Regions from separate parts of the Vibrio coralinecrosis genome, predicted to be linked through region 1. Evidence: riboswitches for the same ligand, from Rfam matches in the RefSeq annotation. Region 1 holds a riboswitch; each other region holds the start of a gene.
The links. A riboswitch is a leader RNA that binds a small molecule or an ion and turns the genes downstream of it on or off. The one in region 1 is predicted to bind thiamine pyrophosphate.
Positions count from the first base shown of each region.

Region 2: another riboswitch for thiamine pyrophosphate. It lies ahead of thiC (phosphomethylpyrimidine synthase ThiC); the one in region 1 lies ahead of thiD (bifunctional hydroxymethylpyrimidine kinase/phosphomethylpyrimidine kinase).
Region 3: another riboswitch for thiamine pyrophosphate. It lies ahead of thiB (thiamine ABC transporter substrate binding subunit); the one in region 1 lies ahead of thiD (bifunctional hydroxymethylpyrimidine kinase/phosphomethylpyrimidine kinase).

Region 1 covers NZ_CP024628.1:37,174-41,381, forward strand. Annotated here, with positions in the region: gene CTT30_RS15775 (LysR family transcriptional regulator) at 1-321, opposite strand, end outside; gene CTT30_RS15780 (HDOD domain-containing protein) at 427-1,257, opposite strand; gene CTT30_RS15785 (lactoylglutathione lyase family protein) at 1,472-1,975, shown strand; TPP riboswitch at 2,074-2,171, shown strand; gene thiD (bifunctional hydroxymethylpyrimidine kinase/phosphomethylpyrimidine kinase) at 2,275-3,105, shown strand; gene tenA (thiaminase II) at 3,142-3,804, shown strand; gene CTT30_RS15800 (YopT-type cysteine protease domain-containing protein) at 3,956-4,208, shown strand, end outside.
Region 2 covers NZ_CP024627.1:3,263,045-3,267,252, reverse strand. Annotated here, with positions in the region: gene CTT30_RS15410 (multicopper oxidase family protein) at 1-851, shown strand, start outside; gene crcB (fluoride efflux transporter CrcB) at 962-1,345, shown strand; TPP riboswitch at 1,415-1,513, shown strand; gene thiC (phosphomethylpyrimidine synthase ThiC) at 1,652-3,592, shown strand; gene CTT30_RS15395 (thiamine phosphate synthase) at 3,595-4,208, shown strand, end outside.
Region 3 covers NZ_CP024627.1:361,329-365,536, forward strand. Annotated here, with positions in the region: gene fbp (class 1 fructose-bisphosphatase) at 1-99, opposite strand, end outside; gene mpl (UDP-N-acetylmuramate:L-alanyl-gamma-D-glutamyl-meso-diaminopimelate ligase) at 415-1,767, shown strand; gene CTT30_RS01690 (flavin prenyltransferase UbiX) at 1,782-2,408, shown strand; TPP riboswitch at 2,445-2,558, shown strand; gene thiB (thiamine ABC transporter substrate binding subunit) at 2,612-3,604, shown strand; gene thiP (thiamine/thiamine pyrophosphate ABC transporter permease ThiP) at 3,614-4,208, shown strand, end outside.

The DNA.
Region 1 (4,208 bases):
TGGATAGAGGTGTAGCGCAAGAGCTCCTGAACAGGAAAGGGAAACGTTGCCTGAATACGGGTCTTCTATATTGAGTGAATGGAGAAGTTCAGCCTGTTGATGTTCGATTTTTAGGGCATAGCGGTAGACAGATTGCCCGGCTTCTGTAATTTCAAATGTTTTGTTATGTCTGGCGATGAGAGCATGACCGCATGCTTGCTCTAGCTTTTTTATGTGCTGGCTGACGCCAGGTTGAGTCATAAATAGCTTTTCTGCAGTTTTTGTAAAGTGGCCGGTATCGATTAACGTTTGAAAGGTTTTCAGCCACAATGGATTTAGCATAGTCATCTTTTAATAACAAAAAATTATTTTTGATAGTCTATGTGATAACGTGATGTTTGGATAGTCTGAGCAAAATGGCGAGGCTTGTGACCTCGCCATTTGACATTAGGCTGCATTGAGCTGAGTCGCGAGATCTCGGCCGTTGCCGCGGAATTTATCGACAGTTGGCGCGAAGGCTGCAGAAATATGCAGCAAGCGAGAGTCAGGGTGCTCAGCCAGATAGCGTGCTTTTGCATTATCGCTGTCTAGTTTATCCCAATCGCGGTGGATCGAGCGAGCAAAGTGCAGGGTGGTGGCCATTTTAGGTGACAGTTCTGCATCTCTAGGATCATGATAATTCGCGATGGCATCCACCATGGGTTCTGGGAACTTCCAAGTCTTTGCCAACTTAGCGCCCAGTGTTGGCGCAGTAATATCCAGTACTTCTTCCTGGACTGCAATCGCATCTTCTCCTGCCTCTGCACGTTCATGGATCTTGACTGCAGCATCAGGCACTAAAGTATGAATCATCAGTTCTCCAATGTTATGGAGAATACCTGTGGTAAATACTTCGTTGGAATCCATGCCCGTTTCGTCGGCAATCTTGCTGGCAATGACCGAAACTTCGAAGGTGTCCTCCCAGTATTGGTCCATATCCAGTGTTTTGAGCTTAGGAAACGCACCAGAAAGTACGGAAGCCACTACCAGAGTTCTTACTGGACCAGTACCAACACGAAGCAAAGCTTCGTTAACGGAAGAGACCGTTTTATTGCCACCGAAATGGGCAGAGTTCGCCATGCGAAGTAATCGAGCACTCAATACCTGATCGGTAGCGATCTTTCTCGAGAGCTCGCCAAAATCAACCTCGTCCTGATTCACCATATCAAGCAGTTCTTGCAGTACTTTCTGGATCCTTGGTAACTCGTTAAGACGAGAAATTAAAGCCTCTTGACTCATTGGCACTCTCCTTTTTTACTTATGAGTTTTCTTACTATAGAACAGTAAATTAGTTTCATACAAAGTTGGAAACGAAGAAGTGTTTAACTTATTTTGATAATAAAAGTTTATTAAAATGAGAATTATTGATAATTTTTAATTGATTTAAGTGTGACCTAATATGGATTCAACGAAACGGGAGAGTTCCCAATGCATGAGTAAAGAAGAGGTCTACATGTCTACTCCATATCCACGTAATTTTTCTCATATCGGTATTTCAGTACCTGACTTAGAAGCAGCAGTTAAATTTTATACAGAAGTGCTTGGTTGGTACCTGATCATGGAACCTACCGAAATCGTTGAAGACGATTCTGCTATCGGTGAAATGTGTACTGACGTATTTGGTGCCGGTTGGGAGCGTTTCCGTATTGCTCACCTTTCAACGGGTGATCGTATCGGGGTTGAGCTGTTTGAGTTTAGGAATCAGGAAAACCCACAAGACAATTTCGAATATTGGAAAACAGGTATTTTCCACTTCTGTGTTCAGGATCCAAACGTGGAAGAGCTGGCAGAGAAGATTGTTGCAGCAGGTGGTAAGAAGCGTATGAAAGCGCCACGCTATTACTACCCAGGTGAGAAGCCATACCGCATGATTTACATGGAAGACCCATTCGGTAACATCCTTGAAATCTACTCTCATAGCTACGAGCTGCATTACTCAGCGGGTGCTTATAAGTAAGCCATTCAACTCTTTAGGTGTATGAGTGGTTAAATGACGATTCACACTTATTGTAAATTTAAAAGTGCATTCGCTTTTTAATTACTGTTATTATCAGCGGGAAATAGTCGGGGAGCCTTAGGGCTGAGATCGCATTGCGAGACCCGTAGAACCTGATTCAGTTAGCACTGACGTAGGGAACTATTAGCGCCGAAGTTTGAATACGCAGGCTTTGGTGTACTCGCTTTCTATGTTCGATCTTGTACTGATCACTTCATATTTGGCAGAGAGTTCCTGTACGTCTTGTAATAGGAGCCATCATGCCACATTCACAAGACACCCCACCGATTGTATTAACCATTGCAGGCTCAGACAGCGGCGGCGGCGCTGGTATTCAGGCCGACATTAAAGCGATGTCGGCAACGGGCAGTTACGCCTGCTCAGTGATCACTGCTATCACCTCACAAAATACGCTTGGCGTAACTGCGATTCACCCAATTCCTCTTGAGCATATTGAAAGTCAGCTTGACGCTGTGTTTACGGATCTCAATGTGGTTGCCGTTAAAGTCGGGATGTTGGCTGACGCGCGGATCATTAAGGTCGTTGCGGACAAAATCAGACAGTACAAGCCTGCTCATCTGGTGGTTGACCCTGTGATGGTCGCAACCAGCGGTGATCTTCTGCTGGAGCAGTCGGCGATTAGCACATTAAAAGAGCAGTTGATCCCGATGGCGGATCTGATCACCCCTAATCTCCCTGAAGGAGCGGCTTTGATCGATAGTGCGGTGCCGGAAAATGAAGATCAGATGGGCAATATGATCGAAGGATTACGTGCTTTGGGGGCCAAAGCGGTATTGCTGAAAGGAGGGCATCTAGAAAAAGATGACAACAGCAATGATTTGCTGATCTTAGCGCAAACGAGTGAGCTTCTGAGTGCCAAACGGCTTCCAACGCGAAACACTCATGGAACAGGCTGTACTCTATCGTCGGCGATTGCGTCTTATCTTGCGCAGGGCAATAGGCTGCACAAAGCCGTGTATTTGGGTAAGCAATATATCTCACAGGCCATTGCTCATGCTGATGAACTCAACGTTGGCAAGGGACATGGACCAGTCCATCACTTTTTCTGCGGGCATGTCAATGTTCGTTAACGGCAGAGTCGATGTTTAGTGAGGGGATTCGAAACAATGAACTATCAGGATCTTATTGAAGCTTGTCAGCCGGACTGGCAGGCATACACGCAGCACGATTTTGTTCAGCAACTGGCGCACGGCACTCTTGATCAACACTGTTTTCTTCATTACTTGAAGCAGGATTTCTTATTCCTTAAACAGTATGTACGTGCTCATGCTTTAGCCATCTATAAAGCTCGTACATTGGAAGAAATGCGCTTTGCATTACCGAGTGTTCAAGTCTTGTTAGAAACTGAAATAGATCATCATGTGACGTATTGTGGTCAGTGGGGGCTGACAGAATCAGATCTGAAACACGAACCAGAAGATGTGGCGACTATCGCCTATACGCGTTATGTGCTTGATACGGGCATGATGGGGGATTTGGTTGCACTGTATGCCGCGCTCGCGCCATGTTCAATAGGCTATGCAGTGATTGGAAGTGCTTTGTTAGACAATAAGGAGACCGTTTTGGAAGGAAATCCTTATGCGAGTTGGATTGAGTTGTATGGTGGTGAGTCGTTTCAAAATGGAGTCGCGCAGAGCGCTTTGCATTTTAATCAGCTCTTAAAAGATATCAATCCGCATAGCCAACGAGGTCAGAGCCTGATTCAGGTGTTCAGAACGGCGACCAGAATGGAGGTGGCGTTTTGGCAACAAGGTCTAGATACCATCTAGCGTAAATAAAGGCTCGGATGATTGGGTCACGAACTAATAAACTGAATTTTTACTCTAAAAAATAATTAGGTCACTACTCTCTTAGTTGCTATTTTTAACTGAATGAATATTAAAGGCATTATTGCTATTAACAATAAGTTGGAGAGGATCTATGAAGGACAATATTGTTGCTAATTTTTCGCAGGTGGATGTTATGAAGGCGAAGAAAGGGACATCTGCAGCAGCAACTCATGGTGCTTGTCATAACTTCAGTATCGAGTGGCTGAGTTTTATGTTCGAGAAAAAAGGCAATGCGGATCAGCGTATGAAGCGGTTATCTGTGCGTGATGGGGCTGGTAACCCAGTATTACAAAAAACGTTTGCCAGTCGTTGGTCTGAAGGTGGATCTTCTTACCAAGTAGCCG
Region 2 (4,208 bases), on a different replicon from region 1:
GCCAGTGGAAAGACTTAATGATCCCGCGTATGAGTGCACGAATGGGCACTCCAGGGGAGTGGAGTAGTGTGAACGGTATACATGAGCCGATTTACCAACTGAAGGCCAGAGCGACCACACGGTTGCGAATAGCAAATGTCGACAATACTATTACTTACCCGATTGCAGTGGAAGGTGCTGACGCATGGGTCATCGCTATCGATGGTAATCCGGTAAAAACGCCCTATAAGCTATCTCAGCATAAAATTGGCCCAGGAATGAGGGTTGATATAGGTCTTATTGCTCCTCAAGCTGGTGAGCGTGTCTATGTTCGTCAAATGAAGGGACGTTTCCCATTCCATCTGTGTGAATTCGACGTTGTTAAATCTTCTTTGCCTGAGTCTCAACCATTGCCCAAGTTACCATTGAATCCAGTGCCTCAGCTTGATTTGGCTAATGCTGAGGAAATTGACTTTGTTTTTGAGTGGGAGGGCGCGGTTACCCCAACGAGTAAAGATGGTAAAGCTATGCCCAAATTCTGGTTAACCAATAAACGGTCATGGGAAGGTATGAGCAAAAATAATATTCCAGCACCTTTGGCAACACTTGAATTGGGGAAGACTTATATTTTTGACTTAAAGAACGTCACCCAGTATCACCACCCGATCCATATCCATGGTCATACATTCACAGTTCTAGAAATGGACGGTAAAAAGATTGCAGAACCGTTCCATACCGATACCGTACTGCTAGGTAAAAACGGTAGAGCCAAAGCGGCGTTTGTTGCAGATAATCCAGGGCGCTGGATGTATCACTGCCATGTGATTGAACACATGAAAACCGGATTAATGGGTTACATTGAAGTAAAGTGACTCCTGTAACTTTTTAAATCTCAGAATTAATTTGAGATAATGTGTTGCGATTTTGATTCGAAAATAGCCTTATTCCAGATACAATACGGCAGAATTTGACAGGAGGAACCATGGGACAACTTTCGATTCTCGGTTTTATCGCTTTGGGTGGCGCCTTTGGTGCGTGTTCTCGGTATTTAATTTCCGAACTGTGTGTTGTTTTACTTGGGCGTGGTTTTCCCTATGGTACGTTGACGGTCAACGTAGTGGGCTCATTTATTATGGGCTTGCTGATCGCGGCATTTGAAAATGAAATGTTGGCCACCGAACCTTGGCGACAAATCGTTGGCTTAGGCTTTCTTGGGGCTCTGACGACCTTTTCGACTTTTTCCATGGATAATGTATTACTCATGCAGCAAGGTGCATTTTTTAAGATGGGTCTCAACGTACTATTAAACGTTATACTTAGTATCTCAGCGGCTGGTATTGGCTTTCAAATACTGATTAAGAGCTAATTTTGGGGTAAAGTTTCGCTAATATTCTTCTACACGGCTTGGTTTCACCAGGCCGTTTTTATATACTGATTTTACTTGTCGGAGTGCCATAAGGCTGAGACCGTTAATTCGGGATCCGTTGAACCTGATCAGATTAGTATCTGCGAAGGGAACAGGAGAAGAGATCACTGTATTTTCGCACCTGTGATCTATCTACATTCAAGTAATACATTTCTTTATTACTTTGATACCTCTTGTCGCATCTATCCGCCAAGCATTTTTATCCAAAATCTTTTTATCTAGAATAACAAAGCAAGGAAAAATGCTATGTCGAGTCGCAAGCAAGCGAGACTGGAAGCAAAACAGTTTATTGATTCTCTCTCGGTACAACCGTACCCCAATTCACGCAAGGTATACGTACAAGGTTCACGCCCAGATATTCGTGTGCCTATGCGCGAAATCACTCTAGCTGATAGCCTTATTGGTGGCACAAAAGAAGAGCCGATTTTCGAGCCTAATGAACCTATCAGGGTTTATGACACTTCAGGAGTCTATACCGATCCTACTCATACCATAGACCTGTACAGTGGTTTACCTAAGCTGAGAGAGAAGTGGATAGAAGAGCGCAATGATACAGAAGTGCTCGATGATGTGAGTTCAATGTACACCAAGCAACGGCTGGAAGATGAAACGCTCGATGAGCTTCGTTATGGCAACCTGCCACGCATCCGTCGTGCTAAAGGTGGCCAATGTGTTACTCAGCTGCATTATGCACGTAAAGGCATTATTACACCTGAAATGGAGTATATTGCGTTACGTGAAAATATGGGGCGCGCAAAGTATCGAGATCAGGTTCTTAATCAGCAGCACTCAGGCCAAAGCTTTGGGGCTAATCTTCCAGACGAAATCAGCGCTGAATTTGTACGCAGAGAGGTCGCTGAAGGTCGCGCTATTATCCCTTCAAACATCAATCACCCAGAATCTGAGCCTATGATCATTGGCCGTAACTTTCTTGTGAAGGTAAACGCCAACATTGGTAACTCCTCTGTGACCTCATCAATTGAAGAAGAAGTTGAAAAGTTGGTTTGGTCGACACGTTGGGGGGGCGATACAGTGATGGACCTGTCTACTGGTCGTAATATTCACGAGACTCGCGAATGGATTTTGCGTAATAGCCCAGTCCCAATCGGCACTGTACCAATGTACCAAGCATTAGAGAAAGTGAACGGCATTGCCGAAAATCTCAATTGGGAGGTAATGCGTGACACTTTAATTGAACAAGCCGAGCAGGGCGTTGATTACTTTACTATCCACGCAGGTTTACTCCTTCGCTATGTCCCTATGACAGCCAAGCGCGTGACAGGCATTGTCTCACGCGGTGGCTCTATCATTGCTAAATGGTGTTTGGCTCATCATCAAGAAAGTTTCCTCTATACCAATTTCCGCGAGATCTGTGAAATCTGTGCTAAGTATGACGTGGCACTATCGCTTGGTGATGGTTTGCGTCCTGGATCAATTGCAGATGCCAATGATGAAGCCCAGTTTGCAGAATTACGCACGCTTGGAGAACTTACAAAGATCGCATGGGAGTATGATGTTCAGGTGATCATTGAAGGCCCAGGGCATGTGCCAATGCATATGATTAAAGAGAACATGGAAGAGCAGCTAGAGCATTGCCATGAGGCGCCTTTCTATACGCTCGGCCCTCTCACGACAGACATTGCTCCCGGCTACGACCATATTACGTCGGGTATAGGTGCTGCAATGATTGGTTGGTATGGCTGTGCAATGCTGTGTTATGTGACTCCAAAAGAACATCTAGGCTTGCCTAACAAAGAAGATGTAAAGACAGGACTGATCACTTATAAACTTGCCGCTCACGCTGCCGATTTAGCGAAAGGGCATCCAGGTGCTCAGATTCGTGATAATGCCTTATCTAAGGCTCGATTTGAATTTCGTTGGGAAGATCAGTTCAACCTTGCGCTTGACCCTGATACTGCCCGTGCATTCCATGATGAAACCTTGCCCCAGGAGTCAGGTAAAGTTGCCCATTTCTGCTCTATGTGTGGCCCGAAATTCTGCTCAATGAAGATCTCTCAGGAAGTTCGAGAATACGCAAAAGATATTGATCAAGTCGCGGCGGACCAAGCCATCTCAATCAAATTGCTTGATGACCCATTGGAAGGCATGCGTCAAAAGTCTAAAGAGTTTAGAGAGACTGGCTCTGAGCTTTATCACCCTGCAGTAACTTCGGTCACGGAGGGATAACGGTGAAGATCCTTATTCCAGCTATGATGGATACACTCCATCATGAGGTGGGGTTGTGCCTGCGGCTGGCCAAGAAGCAAGGGTTTGAAATAGATAAGTTTGAGTTGGGCATTAGCCCTGCTCAAACTATTCAGGTCACTCAGGGCGAAAGCACGATTGCTCTTGGGGCTGATTTAATCAGTTCTTCTCCGGTTGGTAATTTAGATTACTACCTCATTTACTACTCACAACTGTCTCTTACAGAGTATGTGCCTTCCAAGTTTCCAGTGCACGTTTATCTCAATATTACAGAGAAAGAACAATCAATAGATATTTGGGCTAATTTGCATGGCCATGGTAGCAATGCGCTGGCAAGCTCGGATCATATTCCCTATACCGAAGAAATACGTCACTTATCTTGGGTTATTGTTCTACTTTCATTGCAATTCACGATTGAAGATGCATTGACCCTTTCTCGGGCAATGATAAATGTTTCACGTGAAACATGGGCCGAATGTATCGAAGATTTTCCTATTCCGCTTATTGAGGATATTAGCTCCGGTATTCAAACTGATAGTGTGACTAAAGGGAAGCAACTCTTATTTCCTACTGTGTGTAAATCTGCGATGGCGTTATA
Region 3 (4,208 bases), on a different replicon from region 1:
TCGGATAGAAGAAAGTAGGGATGATAGATCACCGCTAGCGTGGGGGAAGTCCGCTTGTTTCTCAACAATGAACTCGCCAAGGGTGCGCATTCCAGACATGATTTTTCCTTTAAGTCGCTTCAATATAGGGGGATTGGCGTTGATGACCTCTGACGGATCTTAGATTTCGCCTACGCTCTAGTCTAAGAGTTAGATCTTTTTATTGGTAATGAACTAACTGACTGAGATCTCGTTTTATTTGTCGACCTAATTAAGGTTTTCATCGTTCTATTTGATGCAATCCTATAACGAGAACGAGCATAACACGTAATCATTTGCGCTCGTGTGACGTAAAAACAGTGAGCAAAGTAGTTCGCTTTTCTGCGTATAATCGCCATAATGTCAGCTCAGTTTTCGCCTTGGAGAAGGTTGTTTATGCATATTCATATCTTGGGAATTTGTGGCACATTTATGGGAGGTGCTGCAATTTTAGCTCGTCAATTAGGTCACAAAGTGACGGGCAGTGACGCCAACGTTTATCCACCAATGAGTACATTGTTGGAATCTCAAGGTATTGAAATCATTGAAGGCTTTGCCCCTTCTCAGCTTGACCCAGCACCTGATCTGGTTGTGATCGGAAATGCGATGAGTCGAGGTAACCCCTGTGTCGAACAGGTACTCAACAGTAACCTGAGATATACCTCAGGCCCACAGTGGCTGCAGGAGTTTCTTCTCCATGACCGCTGGGTGCTGGCGGTCTCAGGAACCCATGGTAAAACCACAACTTCCAGCATGCTGGCGTGGATTTTGGAAGACTGTGGCTATCAACCTGGCTTCCTTGTTGGTGGGGTGCTGGGCAACTTTGGGGTTTCAGCACGTTTGGGCGAAAGTATGTTTTTTGTCGTTGAAGCCGACGAATACGACAGCGCTTTTTTCGATAAGCGTTCTAAGTTCGTGCATTACCATCCTCGCACGTTAGTCATGAACAATTTGGAGTTTGATCATGCGGATATCTTCGATGATCTGGAAGCGATCAAGCGCCAATTCCATCACTTAGTCAGAACCGTGCCGGGGAATGGTCGAATCCTTGCCCCGCAAGGCGATTCAGCAATTGCCGATGTATTACAGCGTGGCTGCTGGAGCGAAACGGAGTTCAGCGGCGAACAAGGTGACTGGCGAGCGGAGAAACAAGTCGCCGATGGTTCAATATTCACAGTTTTCTTCCAAGGGGAAGCCGTCGGTACTGTGAAGTGGGATCTGGTGGGCGATCATAACGTCGATAACGCCTTGATGGCCATCGCCGCGGCTCGTCACGTGGGTGTTACTCCGGATTTAGCTTGCCAGTCGCTGGCGAAATTCATCAATACCAAACGTCGACTTGAGCTAAAAGGTGAGGTGAATCAGGTTACGGTTTACGATGACTTCGCTCATCACCCTACGGCGATTGAACTTACTGTGGGTGGATTGCGTAATAAGGTTGGCAAACAACGTATCCTAGCAGTACTTGAACCTCGCAGTGCGACGATGAAACGTGGCGTGCACAAAGAAACATTGGCTGCGTCCCTTGCTCAGGCTGACGTCGTCTTCCTTTATCAACCAGATAATATTGAATGGTCTGTCGAGGACATTGCCCAGCAATGTCAGCAGTCGGCTTATGCGTCAGACAGTGTTGATGCGTTAGTGCAGATGATGGCAGAACAGGCTCAACCGGGCGATCAAATTCTGGTGATGAGCAATGGTGGGTTTGAAGGTATCCACGATAAAATTCTGGCGAAACTTGCCGAATAGATGAATGTAACGGTATGAACCAAGAGAAACACAAAGCGATTACACTCGCTTTTACAGGGGCTTCCGGTGCGCCCTATGGACTAAGACTACTTGAATGCCTGTTAGCTGCGGGCTATCAAGTTCACCTACTGATTTCTTCAGCGGCTCGGGTTGTGTTAGCGACCGAGCATAATTTGAAGCTACCTGCCAACCCTGATTTGGCTCAACAGGCGCTAGTGACACACTTAAACTGTGATGCCGAAAAACTCATCGTCTATGGTAAAGACGACTGGTTCTCTCCAGTGGCTTCTGGGTCCGCAGCACCGAAACAGATGGTCGTGTGCCCTTGCTCTGCAGGCAGTGTCGCTGCCATCGCACATGGTATGTCTGATAATCTTATTGAGCGTGCGGCCGATGTGGTGATCAAAGAACGCGGCCAGTTGCTGTTGGTCGTGCGTGAAACACCGTTCTCTACGTTGCATCTAGAGAATATGCATAAGTTGTCGCAGATGGGCGTCACCATTATGCCTGCGGCACCAGGCTTCTACCATCAACCTAAGTCTATTGATGATCTGGTCGACTTTATGGTGGCGAGAATTCTCGATCATCTTAATGTTGAACAGGGGCTTGTCCCGCGTTGGGGATATGACCAGCGTGTATAACTCTGGCTAATTGACAACATTACGATTACAATCAGCCGATACTCATCGGGGAGCTATTCATCGCACAGATGAAGCTGAGATTGGGCAAAGCCCAGGACCCGTGTACCTGAACCAGATAATGCTGGCGTAGGAATTGAGTCTGAACATTTGCCCTGCCAATGTTTCCTCAAACCTGTGCCGCTCAACCAAGGAGAGAGCGAGCAGTGAAAACCACTTTAAGTACCATCGCCGTTGCCACACTGACATCTTTTTCTGCATTGGCAGCAGATCACACCCTTACCGTTTATACCTACGATTCTTTTGCCGCGGATTGGGGCCCAGGCCCGAAAGTGGAAAAAGCGTTTGAAGCTCAATGTGGCTGTGATGTGAACTTTGTTGCTCTTGATGATGGCGTTTCTATTCTTAATCGCCTGCGTCTTGAAGGAGACAACAGCAAAGCGGATATCGTGTTAGGTTTGGACAATAACCTGATGGCAGAAGCGCAGAAAACGGGACTGCTAGCCGAGCACAAAGTGGATACCAAATCGGTCAATCTGCCTAACGGCTGGGAAGACAGCACTTTTGTGCCTTATGACTTCGGTTACTTTGCGTTTGTCTACAACAAAGAAAAGCTTACCAATCCACCAAAGAGCCTTAAAGAGCTGGTGGAATCTCGCGATGATCTGAAAGTGATTTATCAGGATCCCCGTACGTCAACGCCGGGCCAAGGCCTGATGCTGTGGATGAAATCTGTCTATGGCGATGACGTTACCCCGGCATGGCAACAACTGGCTAAGAAAACCGTCACTGTGACAAAAGGTTGGTCTGAGGCTTACTCTATGTTCCTTGAAGGTGAGTCAGACATGGTGTTGTCTTACACTACCTCACCGGCGTATCACCTGATCGCAGAAAGCGACAGCAAATACGCCGCCGCTGATTTTGCCGAAGGCCATTACACTCAGGTTGAGGTGGCGGCTAAAGTAAAAGCATCGAAAAACGAAAAATTAGCCGATGAATTTATGACGTTTATCCTTAGCGACGACTTCCAGTCTTTGATGCCAACAGGCAACTGGATGTACCCAGTAACTAAAGTCGCACTGCCTGAAGGCTTTGAGACACTGACGGTACCTGAAAAAGCCTTGAGCTTTAGCGCAGAAGAAGTAGCGCAAAATCGAAAATCTTGGATACGTGAGTGGCAAAGCGCCTTAACCTTCTAAGGAGACGCTTTGCGTAGTATTCCAAAATTGGGACTCTGGGTCGCGATTGCTATCGCGGCCTTTGTTGTTTCTGCTCTCGGTGCTTTATTAGTTGCCGCCCCATCTCTGAATATCGCTCAGGTTTGGTCAGACCCTTATTATCGGCATGTCACCAAGTTCAGCTTTTACCAGTCGTTCCTGTCGACTCTGCTCAGTGTTGGCTTAGCCATCCCAGTCGCGCACGCACTATCTCGGCGTACCTTTCCTGGTAAATCTTTGCTGCTTAAGCTGTTTGCTACCACATTAGTACTGCCTGTGCTGGTTGGGGTGTTTGGCTTACTGGCGATTTATGGTAATAGCGGTCTGTTGTCATCAGCTTTAGCATGGTTTGATTCTAAACTGCCATTTTCGATTTACGGTCTGAACGGTATTTTACTGGCGCATGTGTTTTTTAACCTGCCCTATGCAACGCGCTTGCTATTGCAATCATTGGAGTCTATTCCCGCTGAACAGCATAAACTGTGTACTCATCTAGGTATGGGCCATTGGTATAAATTTAAGTGGGTCGAATGGCCTCGCTTGCGTCAGCAGTTGCCGCACGTGTGTGGCTTGGTGTTTATGCTGT